One region of the Marinomonas sp. 5E14-1 genome, then DNA from elsewhere that is predicted to be linked to it. Evidence: predicted binding sites of a transcription regulator. Region 1 holds the regulator's gene; the other holds the start of a gene.

What was found. The regulator FNR, encoded in region 1, switches genes on or off when oxygen is low (the NO sensors DNR and NnrR bind a similar motif). The targets are predictions, from matches to a motif close to TTGATNTANATCAA.
Region 2: the regulator FNR is predicted to act here: its motif matches at 1,089-1,102, upstream of ABFY09_RS10380 (anion permease).

The regions. Positions count from the first base shown of each region.
Region 1 is NZ_JBDXMW010000004.1:214,078-223,041, reverse strand. It holds gene ABFY09_RS05435 (HAD-IIIA family hydrolase) at 1-49, opposite strand, end outside; gene ABFY09_RS05430 (MaoC family dehydratase) at 117-542, shown strand; gene adhP (alcohol dehydrogenase AdhP) at 649-1,659, opposite strand; gene ABFY09_RS05420 (hypothetical protein) at 1,892-2,200, shown strand; gene ABFY09_RS05415 (CBS domain-containing protein) at 2,246-2,839, shown strand; gene tusA (sulfurtransferase TusA) at 2,906-3,139, opposite strand; gene ABFY09_RS05405 (alpha/beta family hydrolase) at 3,190-3,774, opposite strand; gene hemN (oxygen-independent coproporphyrinogen III oxidase) at 3,949-5,319, shown strand; gene fnr (fumarate/nitrate reduction transcriptional regulator Fnr) at 5,341-6,105, shown strand; gene ABFY09_RS05390 (adenine phosphoribosyltransferase) at 6,124-6,666, shown strand; gene ABFY09_RS05385 (YfaZ family outer membrane protein) at 6,738-7,304, opposite strand; gene ttcA (tRNA 2-thiocytidine(32) synthetase TtcA) at 7,315-8,154, opposite strand; gene ABFY09_RS05375 (SprT family zinc-dependent metalloprotease) at 8,266-8,778, opposite strand; gene ABFY09_RS05370 (ATP-dependent DNA helicase RecQ) at 8,762-8,964, opposite strand, start outside.
Region 2 is NZ_JBDXMW010000010.1:7,793-16,756, reverse strand. It holds gene ABFY09_RS10385 (RluA family pseudouridine synthase) at 12-983, shown strand; gene ABFY09_RS10380 (anion permease) at 1,189-2,655, shown strand; gene ABFY09_RS10375 (CLCA_X family protein) at 2,762-3,508, shown strand; gene ABFY09_RS10370 (mechanosensitive ion channel domain-containing protein) at 3,785-4,618, shown strand; gene gcvP (aminomethyl-transferring glycine dehydrogenase) at 4,745-7,609, opposite strand; gene gcvH (glycine cleavage system protein GcvH) at 7,692-8,075, opposite strand; gene glyA (serine hydroxymethyltransferase) at 8,133-8,964, opposite strand, start outside.

The DNA of each region.
Region 1 (8,964 bases):
TAGAATCATATAAGGTACCGTCCCAATCAAAAATCACCAACTTAACCATAGATACCTCTTAAGAATAATGTGGCGAAAGTGTACCATAGCGTTAAATTGCAATATAAGGATAGGTAATGACTTCTGGATACACATTAGAACAACTTTCCATTGACCAAAATGTTGAGTATCGCAAAATCGTCACTCAGGCAGATGTGCAAGCTTTTGCGGACGTAACGGGCGACACTAACCCTGTTCACTTAGATGCTGAGTATGCAGCAACAACATCATTTGGGCAGCCCATTGCTCACGGTATGTTAACAGCCGGTTTTATTTCTGCAGCTATTGGCACAAAACTACCTGGGCCAGGCTGCATTTATCTTGAGCAAACACTGAAATTTCGCTCACCTGTTTTTGTCGGTCAAGAAGTTGTCACTACTGTTACGGTAACAGACATCAATGAGCGTCGACGCCGCGCTACCCTTAAAACAGTTTGCGAATGCGAAGGTAAAGTGGTTGTCACAGGCGAAGCAACGATCATGCTTCCAGCTGAAACAGCATAATTTTTTAAGTTGAGCTGATAAAGACTATAAAAAAAGAGCGATAGCTTTATCAGCTTCGCTCTTTTTTATTTACAGACATTATATCTAAGCTATGCCAAAAACTCGCTTATATAGAAACGACAATACGGCCTGTGATTTCACCTTTCTCCATATCTGCAAAAATTTCATTAATATCTTCGAGCTTTTTCTCTTCTATGATGGCCTTTACTTTTCCGCGTGCAGCAAATTCCAAACATTCTTCTAAGTCCTTTCGAGTGCCGACTATAGAACCAACAACACTGACGCCATTTAGAACTGTATTGAAAATTGGTAGCGGCATATCTTCTGGAGGCAAACCGACCAGAACACATTTACCACCACGTCGAACGACATCATAACTTTGTCTAAAGCCAACTTTACTAACAGCTGTACACACGCTGGCATGAACGCCACCTGTTTTTGAAAGAATATCATTAACAATATCATCGGTTTTAAAATCCAAATAATGCTCAGCACCCAGTGACATCGCCAACTCACGTTTCGCATTGCTTGTATCCACCGCTACAACTCGGAATCCCATAGCGATAGCATACTGGACAGCCAAATGACCTAAACCACCAATACCAAAGACCGCAACCCAATTACCAGGCTTAGCCTCAGAGACTTTAAGTGCTTTATAAGTGGTAACACCCGCGCAGAATAATGGTGCAGCGTCTACATAGCTCAAACTTTCAGGCACTTTTACAACGTAATCCGCATGGGCAGCACAATATTCAGCATAACCACCATTTACAGAATAGCCTGCATTTTCTTGTGAAAGGCATAAACTTTCTCTACCGCTTAAACAATATTCACAATGACCACAAGCACTGTAGAGCCAAGGAATACCGACACGATCGCCATTTTTTATATGAGTAACGGCGTCGCCGACTTCAATTACCTCACCAACACCTTCATGACCTGGAACTAATGGCAATGTCGGTTTGACAGGCCAGTCACCATGGCAAGCATGTAAGTCCGTATGGCAAACACCACAAGCATGGATTTTAACGAGTATTTGATATGGTTCTATCTTAGGTTTTGCAATATCTTCAATTTTAAGGATAGAACCAAATGTGTTCGCAACAGCAGCTTTCATAATACCCTCCTAAACGAATGAGTGACTTTCTACTCCATCAGCTTAACTGAGTTACTAAAAATAAAGACGACCTAGATCAAGTTTCTTACAAGTTGACCTTATTTATTAATAAAACGCGAGATCATGGAAAGAAAGCTCATTTATTAAAAAAAGCTAGGATTTATAAAACAGTGGGCATATATTTATTGAATAGAAAGAAATGAATGCTTTACCAAAAGGCTCGGCTGCTCCTATGAAAATTCAATTACTTATGATCATTGCCGTGATTTTATCGTCTTTATTGACGATATCTCAGCGCGTAAATGCTCATGAAGTAAATCAATTGCAATGGTTAGAACCTAGTGTAGAGCAGCGTTTTAATGAAGTCATTGCTCCAGATCAAGAGTTAAGCTCTGATAACAATTTTATTGCTTCATCTTTTAGTATTAGAAAACGCTCTTCTGAATTTCCTAATACACTCTCCTCATACTATTGCTTCCCTAATAAAGAAAACGTTAATACTGATATTAGCCCAAGGGCCCCTCCGTTTTCATTGATATAACTCACCCATATTTCGCATTTATTTATTTTTTAATGGGGTTTTACTATGAAAACACTTACTTATGTTTCTACAAAAAGCGTTAACGATCTTACTTGGCCTGCAGTTATCGAGAATATTACTATCTACTCATCCGCTCTATCTGTATTCACGGATTTTGATAAAGCCGGCCCAAGGGTGATTGAGGCGAACACCCGCGCTGACGTGCTGGTTAAATTGATGAAGAAAGAACACGTCCGTATGAAAATCGTTGTTGATGAAGACAACCACTTTGTCGGTATTATTAGTCTAGAAGACTTGTCTGAAGACGCTCTTATTAAAATGGTTGCTGAAGGCTATCAACGATCTGAACTTATGGTTGCGGACTTAATGAGACCAAAAGAAGATTTACTCGCATTGTCTCACACATCTCTAAAAAACTCAGACATAGAGTCTCTTTTATACAGTCAAAGAGAAAACCCTCTTCAGCATTTATTGGTTATTGATGAAAATACAAAGACAATTCGTGGTTTGATTTCATCTAATGACATTGTGCGCCAGTTGAGACTAGACGTCGATGTCTCTCTTTCGAGCTTCAAACACACATACCACAATGCTATTCTAGGTCAAAATTTTCAAGCAAAAAGACTTAAAGTTGCTTAAGATTTAAATTTGGCTTTTAAGCCTTTCTGAATGCCTTCGTATATAAATATGAAGGCATTTTTTATTTTAGTTCTGTTTCTTTTCAATCCAGTAAAAATACGTATCGCCTTCTTGCTCCTGATTGATCAATGCATGACCTAGAAACTGGCAAAATTTTGGGATATCGCGCGATGTAGATGGATCAGTAGCAATTACTTTAAGTACATCTTTCGCACCTATTTTTCGCATTTCTACGTGCAACATCATTACTGGCTCTGGGCAAAGTAAGCCTGTTGCATCAAATACTGCTTGGTGTTCCATAACAATCCTCTTTTATCGCTTTTATTCAAACATGTTAAATGTAAAACGGCTTACAGAATATCGCGAAGCCAAGTCTGTGTAATCTCAGCAATATTCGAAATGGTTTCAGTGGTTGTCTTATTGTATTTCTTTAACACTTTAAAATCATGGTCAGCACCTTTAACCCAAACAATGCTGACATTTTCAGGCAATGATTGCTGCTTAACCCAATCATAAGAGCCAAGTTGATCTCGTGTTCCTTGGACAATCAAGCAAGGAACTTCCATATTCTCAAGAAAAGAAAGCCTGTGTTTTTCAGGCTTACCGGCAGGGTAAAAAGGAAAACCAAAACAAACAATCGCTTTTACCATAGGCTCGTTCGACAACTGTGCAGCAACACGGCCTCCCATTGATTTCCCAGCAACAACACAAGCAACCTCATTTTTTATATAGTCGAAAAACTCTAGGACAAGACGCTTAAAAGGCGGTGGCGGTCTTCTCTTTCCCGTGCTTTCCACTTCTTGCATATAAGAAAAAGTGATTGGAATAATGGGCTGATACATTTTAGCTGAAATCGCGTTACCGAGATCATTTAAGAAGGTATTGCTGTGCCCTGCACCGGCACCGTGTGCGAGATATAAAGGTATATTTTTCATGAATCTATGAACTAAAAATTAAGTTATCGTGATTATAAGAGCGCTTGAGAGCTTATCCAATCTTATTTAGGGAATGATTTAATTTTTACAGAGATGTCATATCTTGACCTGTGTCAGAAAAAGCCCCAGACCATAGGAGTAAACTGCTATTAGAAATTTTAATAGGAATACAGCATGATTTGGGATTCTTCTCTTATTAATAAATACGATTTATCAGGACCTAGGTACACATCCTACCCAACGGCGCCTCAGTTCGATTCAGGCATCAGTAAGATTGCTTTAATAGACAAGATGATGATGCCTTCAGATAAAGCGTTGAGCCTTTATTTTCACATACCATTTTGCGCACACCTTTGTTATTACTGCGCATGCAATAAAATTGTGACGAAACAGTATGAAAAAGGCGCAGAGTATGTCGAGTTTCTTGGTGAGGAAATGAGGCTTCGCAGCCTTATGCTCGACCATTCTAAAAAAGTCACCCAACTGCACTTTGGAGGAGGTACACCTACTTTTTTAACAGAGGAGCTAATTAGAGATTTATTCAAAACAATAAACCAGTATTTCAATCTAGTGAATGATGGCTCACAAGATTACAGCATCGAAATTGACCCGAGAGAAATAACCTCCTCTAAGTTAAAATTGCTAACTGACATGGGCATAAATCGAATTAGCATTGGCGTTCAAGACTTTGACAGAAAAGTACAAGAGGCGATCCATCGAGTTCAATCTCTTGAAACCGTTTCTCAGCTGGTCGAAGACGCCCGCGCAATAAATATAAAATCTATAAACTTCGATTTGATTTACGGTCTTCCCTATCAATCCATTGAGGGCTTCAGGGACACTCTAGATAAGGTTATTGCATTATCGCCCGATCGCATTTCTCTGTTTAATTATGCCCATCTACCTGAAAGGTTTAGATCGCAAAAACGAATATCGGAAGAAAGCCTTCCTATTCCAAGTATCAAAGTGCAATTACTGAGAATGAGCATTGAATACCTTATAGATTCGGGTTACGTGTACATAGGAATGGATCACTTTGCAAAGCCTGATGACAACCTTGCAAAAGCACAGAAACAGGGCTTATTGCAGAGAAATTTCCAAGGCTATACAACTCATGCCGGAACTGATTTAGTGGCATTTGGTGTTTCTGCTATCAGCGACCTGAGTGGTGTGTACATTCAAAACCATACTGATTTAAACCTATATCGAAGCAGTATTGAAAAAGGCCAATTGGCTATTAGTCGAGGCTATATCAGTAATTCTGATGACCGTATTCGGCATCAGGTTATTATGACCCTTATTTCTCAATTTGAGTTAAATACTACGATAATTGAGCAAAAAAATAATATTAGATTTTTTGAATATTTCTCAAAAGAGGTAGATAATCTTACCTCAATGATTGAAGACGGTATGATTGAAATGCAGGATAATGGAATGCAGACCATTATCCGAGTGACAGAACGTGGTAGATTACTTATTCGCTGTATTTGTATGATTTTCGATAAGTACCTAAACAACAATATAAAATACTCAAAAGTTATATAACATCAGGTCAGGGAGATTCACATGTCAGCAACACACGCACAGACACGGTTTAACAGTACACTTACGTCTCAATGTCAGAATTGTAGCTTAAGTGCACTTTGCCTTCCGATCGCTCTAGCTGATGAGGACATCAATAAACTAGATCAAATTATTGAACGTAAAAAGCCACTTAAAAAAGGTGACTTTTTATTTCGCCAAGGTGAAAAATTTGATTCTGTTTATGCTGTACGCTCAGGCACACTAAAAACGTTTAACATAACGTCCGTTGGTGAAGAGCAGATTACAGGTTTTTATTGCCCTAGTGAATTGGTTGGCTTAAGTGGTGTGGATTCAGATACCTACCCAGTTTCTGCCAAGGCACTTGAGACTACAACGGTTTGTGAGATCCCTTTTACTCATTTAGAAGAGCTATCTACTCAGATTCCTTCTTTGAGGCACCAGTTGTTTAAGGTAATGAGTCGAAAAATATCGGATGATCAACAAATGATGGTCTTGCTAGGCAAGAAAAATGCGGATGAAAAAGTCGCATCTTTCTTATTAAATCTGTCCAATAGGTTTAAAAAGCGTGGCTACTCTGCCAGTGCGTTTCGACTTTCTATGTCTCGTGGAGAGATAGGAAACTACCTAGGCTTAGCAGTTGAAACTGTGAGTCGAGTGATCACGCGTTTTCAAAAAAATGAGTTAATCCATGTTGATGGTAAAGAAATTGAGATAGTCAATTTCCCTGAAATGCAAAAACTCGTTGGGATTGCGAGTGATTGTGGTAAAATCGCCAACATTCGATAAATTAAGGCGTTACTGCATATGCTCTACGATGATTTTTATGTTAAATCACTAATCCAAACAGTAGAAGACTGGCCAAAAGAAGGCATCAGCTTCCGTGATATTACTCCTATCTTTAGTGACCCTAAAGGAATGAGGATGGTCGTTGATGCTTACGTTCACCGCTATATGTCTTCTGATATTTCTCATATTGCTTGTATTGATGCTCGTGGTTTTTTAATTGCTGCAGTATTGGCTTATGAGTTGCAAAAGCCTCTTATCCTTATTCGCAAGAAAGGAAAACTTCCAGGTAAGACTGTTTCTCAAGCTTACGCTTTGGAATACGGAGAAGCTGAGCTTGAAATACAAGAAGGAGCGGTAAAAGCAGGTAATAATGTACTTTTGTTTGATGATTTAATTGCAACTGGCGGCACTTTGTTTGCAGCTATTAAATTACTAACTGGACAAGGTGCAACAATCAAAGAGGTTGCTGCAATTATCGATTTACCCGATTTAGGTGGTAGTGAAAAGTTACGTGAAAGTGACGTACCTGTTTTTAGTCTTTGTGCGTACGATGGTGATTGAGATAAGCGTTTAATCTCCAATAAAAAAGGTGGCTATGGCCACCTTTTTTATTGTCTAGAAACTTGCTTGACTTAAAAGTCGACTGTAGCACCAACCGAAAAGCCTTTATTAATTTCTTTACGGCTTTCATCATCATAAATAATAACGGTGTTTGCATAGCTAATATAAGCACGAGCGTTACGCATTGTTAAATACTCAAGTCGAAAATCATATGTATAAGTATGGTTTAAATTGGAAAAAGACAAGACTTCTGGCGCGTAATATAAAGATCCATAAATACTCAATCTATTGGCTTGCTGCAAAGTATATCTGTACCATCCTCCTAAGCTAAGAGCTACAGAGAACTCATTGTCATCATCATTAAGATCGGCATCTATTACATTAAGCCTGATACCTAAGCCTGTTTCTAAAGGGCCATTACCTCCCGAGTCTTGAACAGTTAGGCCTACATGAGCTGAAGAACTATTTGTTTCTGTGTCATTGGTAACGCCAGCATTAACACCAAAAGGCCCCATATCTAAATTAACATCACCTTTAATGGTTTCATTAGTCAAGCTCACACCAGCCGTTGAAGCATGAACAAATGAACCACCTAAAAGGCCGACCGTCAATAATAGAGTTTTATATGTAAAATTCATTTCTATCATCCTATAGAGAAATAATGTTTAAGCGGTTCATAGCGTCTTCAGCTTTTTTCAAACCTTTAAAGTCAAATAATTCAGTGTCTGCCATGTGTGATGGCACAACATTCTGCATGGCAGTGAACATTGAATCTGTTCTGCCTGGGTATTCTCTTTCCCATTGTTGAAGCATGTCTTTCACAACTTGTCGTTGTAAGTTTTCCTGAGAACCACAAAGGTTACACGGGATAATTGGGTATTCTTTCATAATTGAAAAGGCTTCAATATCCTTTTCTTTGCAATAAGCAAGCGGTCTTATAACAACATGTTTTCCATCATCACTGAGTAGCTTTGGCGGCATAGATTTTAGCTTGCCCCCAAAAAACATGTTTAAGAATAAAGTTTCAAGAATGTCGTCTCTGTGGTGACCAAGTGCAATTTTGGTTGCGCCAATTTCTTCAGCAAAACCATACAATGACCCTCGTCTTAAACGAGAGCATAAACCGCATGTTGTCTTACCTTCAGGGACAATCTCCTTAACAATACTGTAAGTATCTCGTTCTAGAATATGAAAATCTACACCAACCTCTTCTAGATAAGCAGGTAGTATATGCTCTGGAAATCCAGGTTGCTTTTGATCTAGATTTACCACAACAATGCTAAAGTTGATCGGCGCACTAGCTTGTAGATTTCGAAGAATCTCAAGCATAGTATAAGAGTCTTTACCGCCAGACAAACACACCATAACTTTATCGCCATCCTCAATCATATTGAAATCAGCAATAGCTTGACCTGTCAGCCTGCGAAGGCGTTTTTGGAGCTTGTTAAGCTCGAGCTTTTCTTTAGGTTTAGTCGATAAATCCATCATATATACGCTGCAAATAAAACGCCATGATTCTACTATAACAATAGTTTTTTCGCATTAAAAATGAAAGACATAAGAAAATCTCCATGAAGATTCCTACTTCCTAAGGTAAACCTAGCATTGAACAGATGGACTTTTAAACTCTAATCTGGATTTACAGGTTTTGCAGATATATTCTGTGCCTTTTTGGGCTCGATTATGTCGATGCTGTGTGAATTGATGTTTACTGCATTTACATATGTATTCGTAACTGACCTTAGGCGTAGGAACGTCAAAAGTGTGTGTCCGGCTTGGCTGAACACCAAATACTTTTAACATAACAGCTTGCCACTCTTTACCATGAGGTCTGACCGTGCTCCCATATATTTGAAACACGATAATGTGGGCCACTTCATGAGGGACTACTGTGTCTAGAAACTCAGTAGGGCTTTGGGAATACATGAAATAATTAAAACGCATTTCGTTTTTTTGGAGGTGTGCCGTACCTGCTGCTCTCCCCCTTTGCTTAAAGTTACAGATAGAGCGTTTGAAATGATGATTAAAAAAATGATCCGCTTTATCAAAGCAGCGATTCATTTCTTCAATAACGGCATTCAATGCAATAAGGCTTTCAGAATTTAAGGACATAAGGCATTATCTTTTCAGTCTCCTCTTGATGAATTATATCAATAAGGGAAGCTGCGAAATTCGACACTTGCTCTTTAGAAAGTCCAGTTAAACGACTCAAAGATGCTACTGTCTTTGGCTTATGTGCACAGATGAGTCTGAGCTGAGATTCACTCAAATCGAACACATCTTGGTCTTGTTTCCAAG
Region 2 (8,964 bases), on a different contig from region 1:
AATCTTTGATTATGTCGGACTCAGAACAGAATTTAGCAGAGCGTCCCGCAGTTCGCTACGTCACAATTGACGAGAATAATGAGGGCCAACGAATTGATAATTTTTTGGTGACTTTCTTGAGAGGTGTGCCGAAAGGTAAAATCTATAACTTGCTTAGAAAAGGTGAAATTCGGGTTAATAAAAAGCGAACTAAGCCAGATTACCGCCTTCAAAATGAAGATATCGTTCGTATCGCACCGATTGTTATAGCGCCAGAATCAGAAAAACCAACTTTACCTGACCGCCTAAAAAACGATATTGAATCTCGTATTGTTTACGAAGACAAAGGGTTGATTGTTGTGAACAAGCCTTCTGGTTTGGCGGTCCATGGTGGAAGCGGTTTGAGCTTTGGACTTGTGGAAGTTATCCGACAGATGCGACCTTTAGAAAAATTCATTGAGCTTGTTCATCGGTTAGACCGTGATACATCTGGCCTTATTATGATTGCTAAAAAGCGCGCAGTGTTAAAAGAGCTGCATACTGCTTTGCGAGAAAAAGAAGGCGTACAAAAAACATATCTCGCTTTGGTATATGGCTGCTGGCCCAAACGTAAACTTCAGGTGAACGCGCCACTACTAAAGAACGAGCTAAAATCTGGCGAGCGTATTGTGAAAGTTCACACTGATGGTAAAGAGAGTTTGACGCAATTTAAATTAGTGCGTCAGTTTGAAGGTTACAGTTTGGTGGAGTGTGAGCCAGTGACAGGGCGTACGCATCAAATCCGAGTTCATACATTGCATGCGGGTTACCCAATCGTGGGTGATGACAAATATTCACCAACGGAGTCGTTGAAGGAAACCAAAGCCATTGGCTTCAAGCGTCTTTGCTTGCACGCGACTCGCTTAGATATAATGCTAAATGGCGAGCGTATGTTATTCGAAGCACCGCTCGATAAAGAGTGGCAAGATTTAATGAATAATCAATTAGTTTCCGCCTTTTCTTAAATACAATTAAAGTTATTCTTTAAGACCTAAAAGACCGGCTTTGCCGGTCTTTTTTATAGGAGGGTAGTTTCTAAAGTATCAGTGAACAAAATGCCACGATTTTTTATGATGTGGGTCATCTTTTGTTATTTCCGGATCACGTACTATAAGTATTGCTTCTAGTTTATTTGGAGCGCCTTTAAAGTAGGTATTAGAAGGATTTGCTATGAAAACCTCAGATATTCGTCTCGTTCCTGGTCTCATTTCTATTGTTACAGCCTTATTCATTTGGTTTGCTGTGCCTGTTCCTGATGGTGTGACGATAAATGCTTGGCATTTATTGGCTCTGTTTGTCGGAACGGTCGTCGCCATTATTGGTAAGGCCATGCCGATTGGTGCTATTGCCATTTTAGCCATAACGCTTGTTGCATTCACTGGCGTAACCAATGACAACCCATCTGGAGCGATAAAAGATGCTTTAAGTGGTTTTTCCAATTCTCTTATTTGGTTGATTGGTGTTGCCATCATTATCTCTAGAGGTTTAGTTAAAACAGGCTTGGGAAACCGAGTCGGCTATTACTTCATTACCTTGTTTGGTAAGAAAACCATAGGGATTGGCTATGCACTGGCTTTATCTGAATTAGTTATTGCGCCAGTGACACCGAGCAATACGGCACGCGGTGGCGGTATTATTCACCCCATTATGAAATCCATTGCCACAAGTTTTGGTTCTTCTCCAGAGGAAGGAACATCTCGAAAAATTGGGCACTATCTCGCATTGGTGAGTTATCACATCAACCCAATTACTTCCGCTATGTTTATTACGGCCACAGCTCCAAATCCTTTGGTGGTAAAGTTGATTGCCGATGCCACAGGCGCAAACATAAGCATCACTTGGGGAACATGGGCGTTGGCCGCTTTATTACCCGGTTTGGTTTGTATCGCTTTAGTGCCTTTGGTCGTATATGTGATTTACCCACCGCAAATTAAAAGTACACCAGATGCAAAAGATTACGCCTCATCTAAACTGGCCGAAATGGGGCCTATGTCTTACGGCGAAAAAGTCATGATTGGTGTGTTCTCATTGTTACTGATTCTTTGGGCTGGCGTGCCCGCTATGCTGTTTGGTTCTGATTACGCGGTGAACACGACTGCTGTGGCATTTTTAGGGTTGTCAATTTTACTTATAACAGGCGTTTTGAATTGGGATGATGTTCTCAAGGAAAAATCCGCTTGGGATACTGTGGTTTGGTTCTCTGCTTTGGTGATGATGGCAACTTTTCTGAATAAACTCGGATTAGTTGGTTGGTTTTCGTCTGTTGTGGAAAACAATATTGCGGAGTTAGGTTTTGATTGGGGCGTGTCTGTGGTGATTTTAGTGGCCGTGTATTTTTACGCTCATTACTTTTTTGCCAGTACAACGGCTCACATTACCGCGATGTTTGCTGCTTTTTATGCTGCTGGCTTGGCTCTTGGCACGCCACCTTTGTATTTAGGGTTGCTGTTAGCCGGTGCTTCTTCCTTAATGATGTCTCTCACTCATTACGCCACAGGAACGTCGCCGATCGTATTTGGTTCAGGTTATGTGTCCATGGAAAACTGGTGGACAATGGGGTTTATCATGAGTGTCGTTAACTTACTTGTTTGGGGTGTTGTCGGCGGATTGTGGTGGAAGGTTTTGGGATATTGGTAAGAATTTGTGTTCACTTGATATACGAGGTTCTTAATAAAAGCAGGAGTGTCTGGGCGTTTCGTTATATCATTGTGTTTTCATTTCAATGTAGATAAAGCTTCGCCCAATGACGCAAGATCGATTTAATTTTGTTGCTATTCGTCGCCAGTTTGATTTTCGTGGCATAGAAATGGGCCGTTGGGTGACACCTAAAGAAAGGGATCGTGCGGCGGTCAATTTCCACCAAGCTTTGCACGACTTAATGGATGCTTTGCAAGGCCCTGAACATCTTATTTCTCTACGAGGCACACTTGGGCTTCAGTTTGGAAAAGGTGGTCAGAGAGGTGTAGCAGCTCATTATATGCCAGCGACTCGACAACTTGCCTTGGCAAAAAATGCCGGAGCAGGGAGCTTGGCACACGAATGGTTTCATGCCTTCGATCATTATATGGGCGATAAAATTTACCCCCATATCCCTTCTAGTGGTTTTGCCTCCTATTTGTGGCTCAACCAACTGGATCAACCAATAAATAGACTGCACCCACTTTCTGCGTTATTAACCGAGTGCTTTAAAGCCATTGTGCTAACCCCTGATGGTGACGAGCCTAGTGATCTGTTTCGTGCTTCACAGCAAACTGATGAGGATCTAAATATTCTTTATTACGCCAAGCCAGAAGAACTTTGCGCTCGAGCTTTCGAGGCCTTTGTTGAGGATGAATGTCCAAATAGCCGTTTTCTTGTGAACGGTAGTAAGACTTCCAAAGAGGCCAAAGCTGGCCTGTACCCACAAGGGGAGCAGAGAGCTGTAATCAATCAGGCTTTTCGTGATTTCTTTTACGCTCTCGGCGGTGCATTGGTTCGTGAGATAAGTTGATTACCTTTTCCATGCGTAATGGCTCAACTTTATCCTTTTCTCACTTACGCTTTCTTTCTGAAAAGCAGATTTCAGCAAGGTGAATACAATATACAAAAGAGCTTTCATGGCTGTTTAATGTTTTTTCAGTTTGTAACAAAAGCTTTATTCAATACTGTTAATGTTTCTGCTCAATATCAATTTATTACAATCCTTATGATAGATTTACTATAAGGTTACCTACCTTTTAAAAATCATAGCCTTTATTGGCTACTCACTCATATATAAGGATGCATTATGCAGGACATTTTCAACCAAGTAGATATCAATCAATATTTACCAGACGTTATCGCTTTAGCTACGAATATCTTACTTGCTATTTTGATTTTGTTAATTGGTTTATGGATTTCTAATAAGGTCAAATCGGCCATTATTAAGATCAGTAAAAAGTACGATAAGTTAGACGATACTCTTTTCCGTTTCCTTGGTAGTGTTGCCCGTTATATCGTAATGGCGTTTGTTATTATTGCGGTGTTGAATCGTTTTGGTGTTCAAACTGCTTCTATCGTTGCTTTATTAGGTGCGGCTAGTTTAGCTATTGGCTTAGCTTTACAGGGTGCTATGTCTAATTTGGCTGCAGGGGTTATGCTACTGATTTTCCGACCTTATAAAGCAGGGGATTTTATTGAAGCTGCTGGTCGCTTTGGTAATGTTACGGAAATAGATCTATTCACAACGATTTTACAAACATTTGATAATCAGCAAATTATTGTGCCAAACAGTCAAATTTGGGGCTCACAAATAATCAATCATTCTCATCATCCTATTCGTGGTGTGGATATGCACTTTGGTGTGGCTTATGCAGAAAATACAGATGCGGCTCGAAAAGTTATTATGGATGTTTTGAATAATCACCCACATATACTTAAAGACCCTGCGCCATTTGTGGAAGTCGAAACACTTAATGATAGCTCTGTTGATTTTCTAGTGCGCCCATTCTGTCAAGGTGAGCATTACTTCAGTATCCTTTATTCCGTGCCAGAGCAGATTAAGAAAGCATTAGATGAAAATAATATCGAAATTCCATTCCCTCATCGTAAAGTAATTGTTGTTAACGAAGGTGAAAAATAAGGCTATTTAATAGAGCTTTGTGAAGCATATTAAAAGTTGAGATTTAGAGTAGTTTCTTATTTGACTCTGCTCTGGAAAGTAAAAAAACGAGCCATTAGGCTCGTTTTTTTGTCAACTTACGATGTATTAATCTTCGTAGCTATCTATCGGTGGGCATTCGCAGAATAAGTTGCGATCGCCATAGACGTTGTCAATGCGTCCTACAGGAGGCCAATATTTACGAGCTTTTATCCAAGGTAATGGATAGGCCGCTTCTTGGCGTGTGTAGGTATGACCCCATTCAGCAGAAAGTAAGCTATCAGCTGTATGCGGTGCATTCACTAATGGGTTGTCTTCTAGTGTCCATTCGCCAGCTTGAACTTTGCTGATCTCTTGGCGAATTTGAATCATGGCATCACAGAATCTGTCTAGTTCTTCTAAATTCTCTGATTCTGTTGGCTCTATCATCAAAGTGCCTGCCACCGGAAATGACATTGTAGGCGCATGGAAACCAAAGTCCATTAAGCGCTTAGCGATGTCTTCTTCACTGATGCCAGATTCTGCTTTTAGTGGACGAATGTCGATAATACATTCGTGAGCCACTGTGTCGTTTTTACCTGTATAAAGTACTGGGTAATGTTCGCCAAGGCGTTTAGCAATGTAATTTGCGTTCAAAATGGCGTTGTAGGTTGCATCACGCAAACCTTTGTCGCCCATCATTTTGATGTACATCCAAGTGATCACAAGAATGCTTGCGCTACCGTAAGGCGCAGCGGAAACGGCGCCATGTTGTTCTTCCATTCCCATAACAGGTGTAACTGCATGACCCGGTAAGAAAGGTGCAAGATGAGATTTAACACCAATTGGGCCCATGCCAGGACCACCGCCACCATGAGGAATACAGAATGTTTTATGCAAGTTAAGGTGAGAAACGTCTCCACCAAATGCGCCTGGAGGCGCAACGCCTACTAGTGCATTTAGGTTGGCGCCATCGATGTACACTTGTCCGCCAAATTTATGAACGATGTCACACACTTCGCGAATGTGCTCTTCAAAAACCCCGTGCGTTGAAGGATAAGTTGCCATGATGCAGCTAAGTTGTGCTGCGTGCTTTTCTGCTTTTTCAGCCAAATCAACTAAATCAATGTTGCCATTTTCATCGCATTTCACGATAACGACTTTCATACCGGCTAGTGCTGCGGACGCTGGATTTGTTCCGTGAGCAGAGCTAGGGATCAAACAGATATTTCGCTCATTGTCGCCGCGAGATTTGTGGTATTTATCAATCGCTATTAGACCTGCGTATTCACCTTGTGCGCCTGAGTTTGGCTGCAGTGAAATAGTGTCATAGCCAGTTGCTTTTGCCAGCATGTCGATGAGTTCTTCAAGTAGAGAGTGGTAGCCATTAACTTGGTTGTCTGGTGCGAAAGGGTGGATTCGGCCAAATTCTGCCCAAGTGACAGGAATCATTTCTGATGCTGCGTTTAGCTTCATTGTACAAGAGCCAAGTGGAATCATACTCTGGTTTAATGCGATGTCTTTCACTTCTAATTGATGCATGTAACGCATCAATTCTGTTTCGCTGTGATGGCTGTTGAACACAGGGTGCGTCAAAATGTCGTCTTGGCGAAATAGAGAAGTGTCAAAGCCGTAAGAAGCATCAGAGCCAATTACGTCTTCTAGTGTCAGTGTTGCGCCAAAACATTCTACTAAATCGATGAGATCACTTGGCGTAATTGTTTCATTCAAAGAGACAGAGATTTGCGCATCAGACACTTTATAGAAGTTCATCAACTTGGCTTCGCCTTTGGCGATAATGCTATCTGTTTGGCTTCCTGTGTTAACAATAACCGTATCGAAGTAACTAGCATTGGTTGTTAATCCTTGTTTCTGAATGGCTTTAGCAAAACAATCTGTTAGAGCGGCAACGCGACTTGCAATTTTTTTCAGGCCAGCTGGACCATGATAAACCGCATAGAAACCCGCCATCATGGCCAGTAAGGCTTGAGCGGTACAAATGTTCGATGTGGCTTTTTCACGACGAATATGTTGTTCGCGTGTTTGCATCGCCATACGTAATGCTGGTTTGCCGTGGCTGTCTTTAGAGACACCAATAACTCGACCTGGCATAGAACGTTTAAATGCATCTTTTGTTGCTAGGAAAGCGGCGTGTGGGCCACCAAACCCCATTGGAACACCAAAGCGTTGTGCGCTACCGAATACGATGTCTGCACCCATGTCGCCTGGTGACTTAAGTAGAACAAGTGACAAAAGGTCAACCGCGATACTGACTAATGCGCCTTGTTCGTGAGCCTCGGCAATCACAGAGGATAAATCCGTTACTGCGCCGTCGATACCTGGATATTGGAAAATAGCACCAAATACATCGTGGTTAGCAAAGTTGACGATGTCATCCACAATCACTTCAAGGTTGAGTAATTCTGCTCGTGTTTTAATGACATCGATTGTTTGTGGTAAGCAATGGTCCGCAACAAACAGGGAATCATTCTTTTTACGGTTTGAGCGTTTCATTAATGTCATGGCTTCTGCTGCCGCAGTAGCTTCGTCCAACAAAGATGCGTTGGAGATTTCCATGCCAGTGAGATCAATGACAACTTGTTGGAAGTTCAATAGTGCTTCCAATCGGCCTTGAGAAATTTCTGGTTGGTAAGGAGTGTAAGCCGTGTACCAACCTGGGTTTTCTAATAGGTTTCTTAAAATAGGAGAAGGGACGTGCGTATCGTGATAGCCCATACCGATAAATGAACGTGCAACCTTGTTTTTTTCAGCAATAGCTTTCAGCTGAATAAGAGCATCGCTTTCACTAACGGGTTCTGCAGATAAATCTAGATTTGCTTGACGAATGGCTTGAGGGACAGTTTTGTCTATTAATTCAGAAAGTGAACTGCGTCCTATGGTGGCGAGCATTTTTTCTTGCTCTGCAGCGCCTGGGCCAATATGTCGAGCCATAAATTCGTCGTTGTTTAACAAATCGCGAATGCACGAAGTCATAGTTTTACCTATTTAAGAAGCTATATAAAAAACGGGGAAGGTATGCTCTTTTACGAAAAGGTCAAAAGAGCATACAGAGATACTATTCGATTGAGTCGGTGTAGCCTGTTGCGTCAAGCAATTTGTCAAGATCAGCGCTATCGCTCAGCTTAACTTTGGCAATCCATGCTCCTTCAAAAGGAGATTCGTTGATTAGCTCAGGAGCATCATCAAGCGCTTCATTTACTTCAATTATTTCACCATTTACTGGTGCGTAAATATCAGAAGCGGCTTTAACGGATTCAACAAGAGAAAATTGTTCTTTTACTGTTACTTCTGCACCAACTTCTGGTAGCTCAACATAAACTACGTCGCCAAGTAAGTCTTGTGCATGATCAGTGATGCCAATTGTTACTGTGCCGTCACCGTTGTCTAATACCCATTCATGAGAGTCAGCGTATTTTAGGTTTTCTGGGATAGTGCTCATTAGATTCCTGCCTCTTATAAAAAATAGCCAAGAGTGAAAACTCTTGGCTATGCAATTTTAGCGGTAAAGTGGGAAGCGTGCGCAAAGCTCTTTTACTTCTGCAAGTACGCGAGCTTCAACTTCAGGGTTGCCGTCTGGCATAGCAACTAAACCATCTAGAACATCACTGATTAGATGACCTACTTTCTCGAATTCTTCAACACCAAAGCCACGAGAAGTTGCAGCAGGTGTACCGATGCGAATACCAGATGTGATCATTGGTTTTTCAGTATCAAACGGGATGCCGTTTTTGTTACAAGTGATACCAGCACGTTCTAGTGCTTTATCCACTACGTTACCTTTCAAACCTTTTGGACGTAGGTCAACCAACATCAAATGGTTGTCTGTTCCGCCAGTAACGATGTCGCAGCCACGTTCGATCATAACAGCAGCCAAAGCTTTTGCATTAGCAACAACTTGGTCAATGTAAACTTTGAACTCAGGTTTAAGCGCTTCACTGAAAGCCACGGCTTTACCAGCGATAACGTGCATCAACGGGCCGCCTTGGTAGCCTGGGAAAACCGCAGAGTTAATTTTCTTACCAAGATCTAGATCGTTGGAAAGAATCATACCGCCACGAGGGCCGCGCAATGTTTTGTGTGTCGTTGTTGTAACAATGTGTGCGTATGGTAAAGGAGACGGATGCGCACCAGTGGCAACAAGACCGGCGATGTGAGCCATATCAACAAAAAGGTAAGCACCAACTTTGTCAGCGATTTCACGGAAACGTTTGAAATCGATAACACGAGGAATAGCAGAACCACCAGCGATGATCATTTTTGGCTTGCACTCTAGTGCTTGTGCCTCAATGGCATCGTAATCGATCAATAGTGTTTCTGGGTTTACTTGG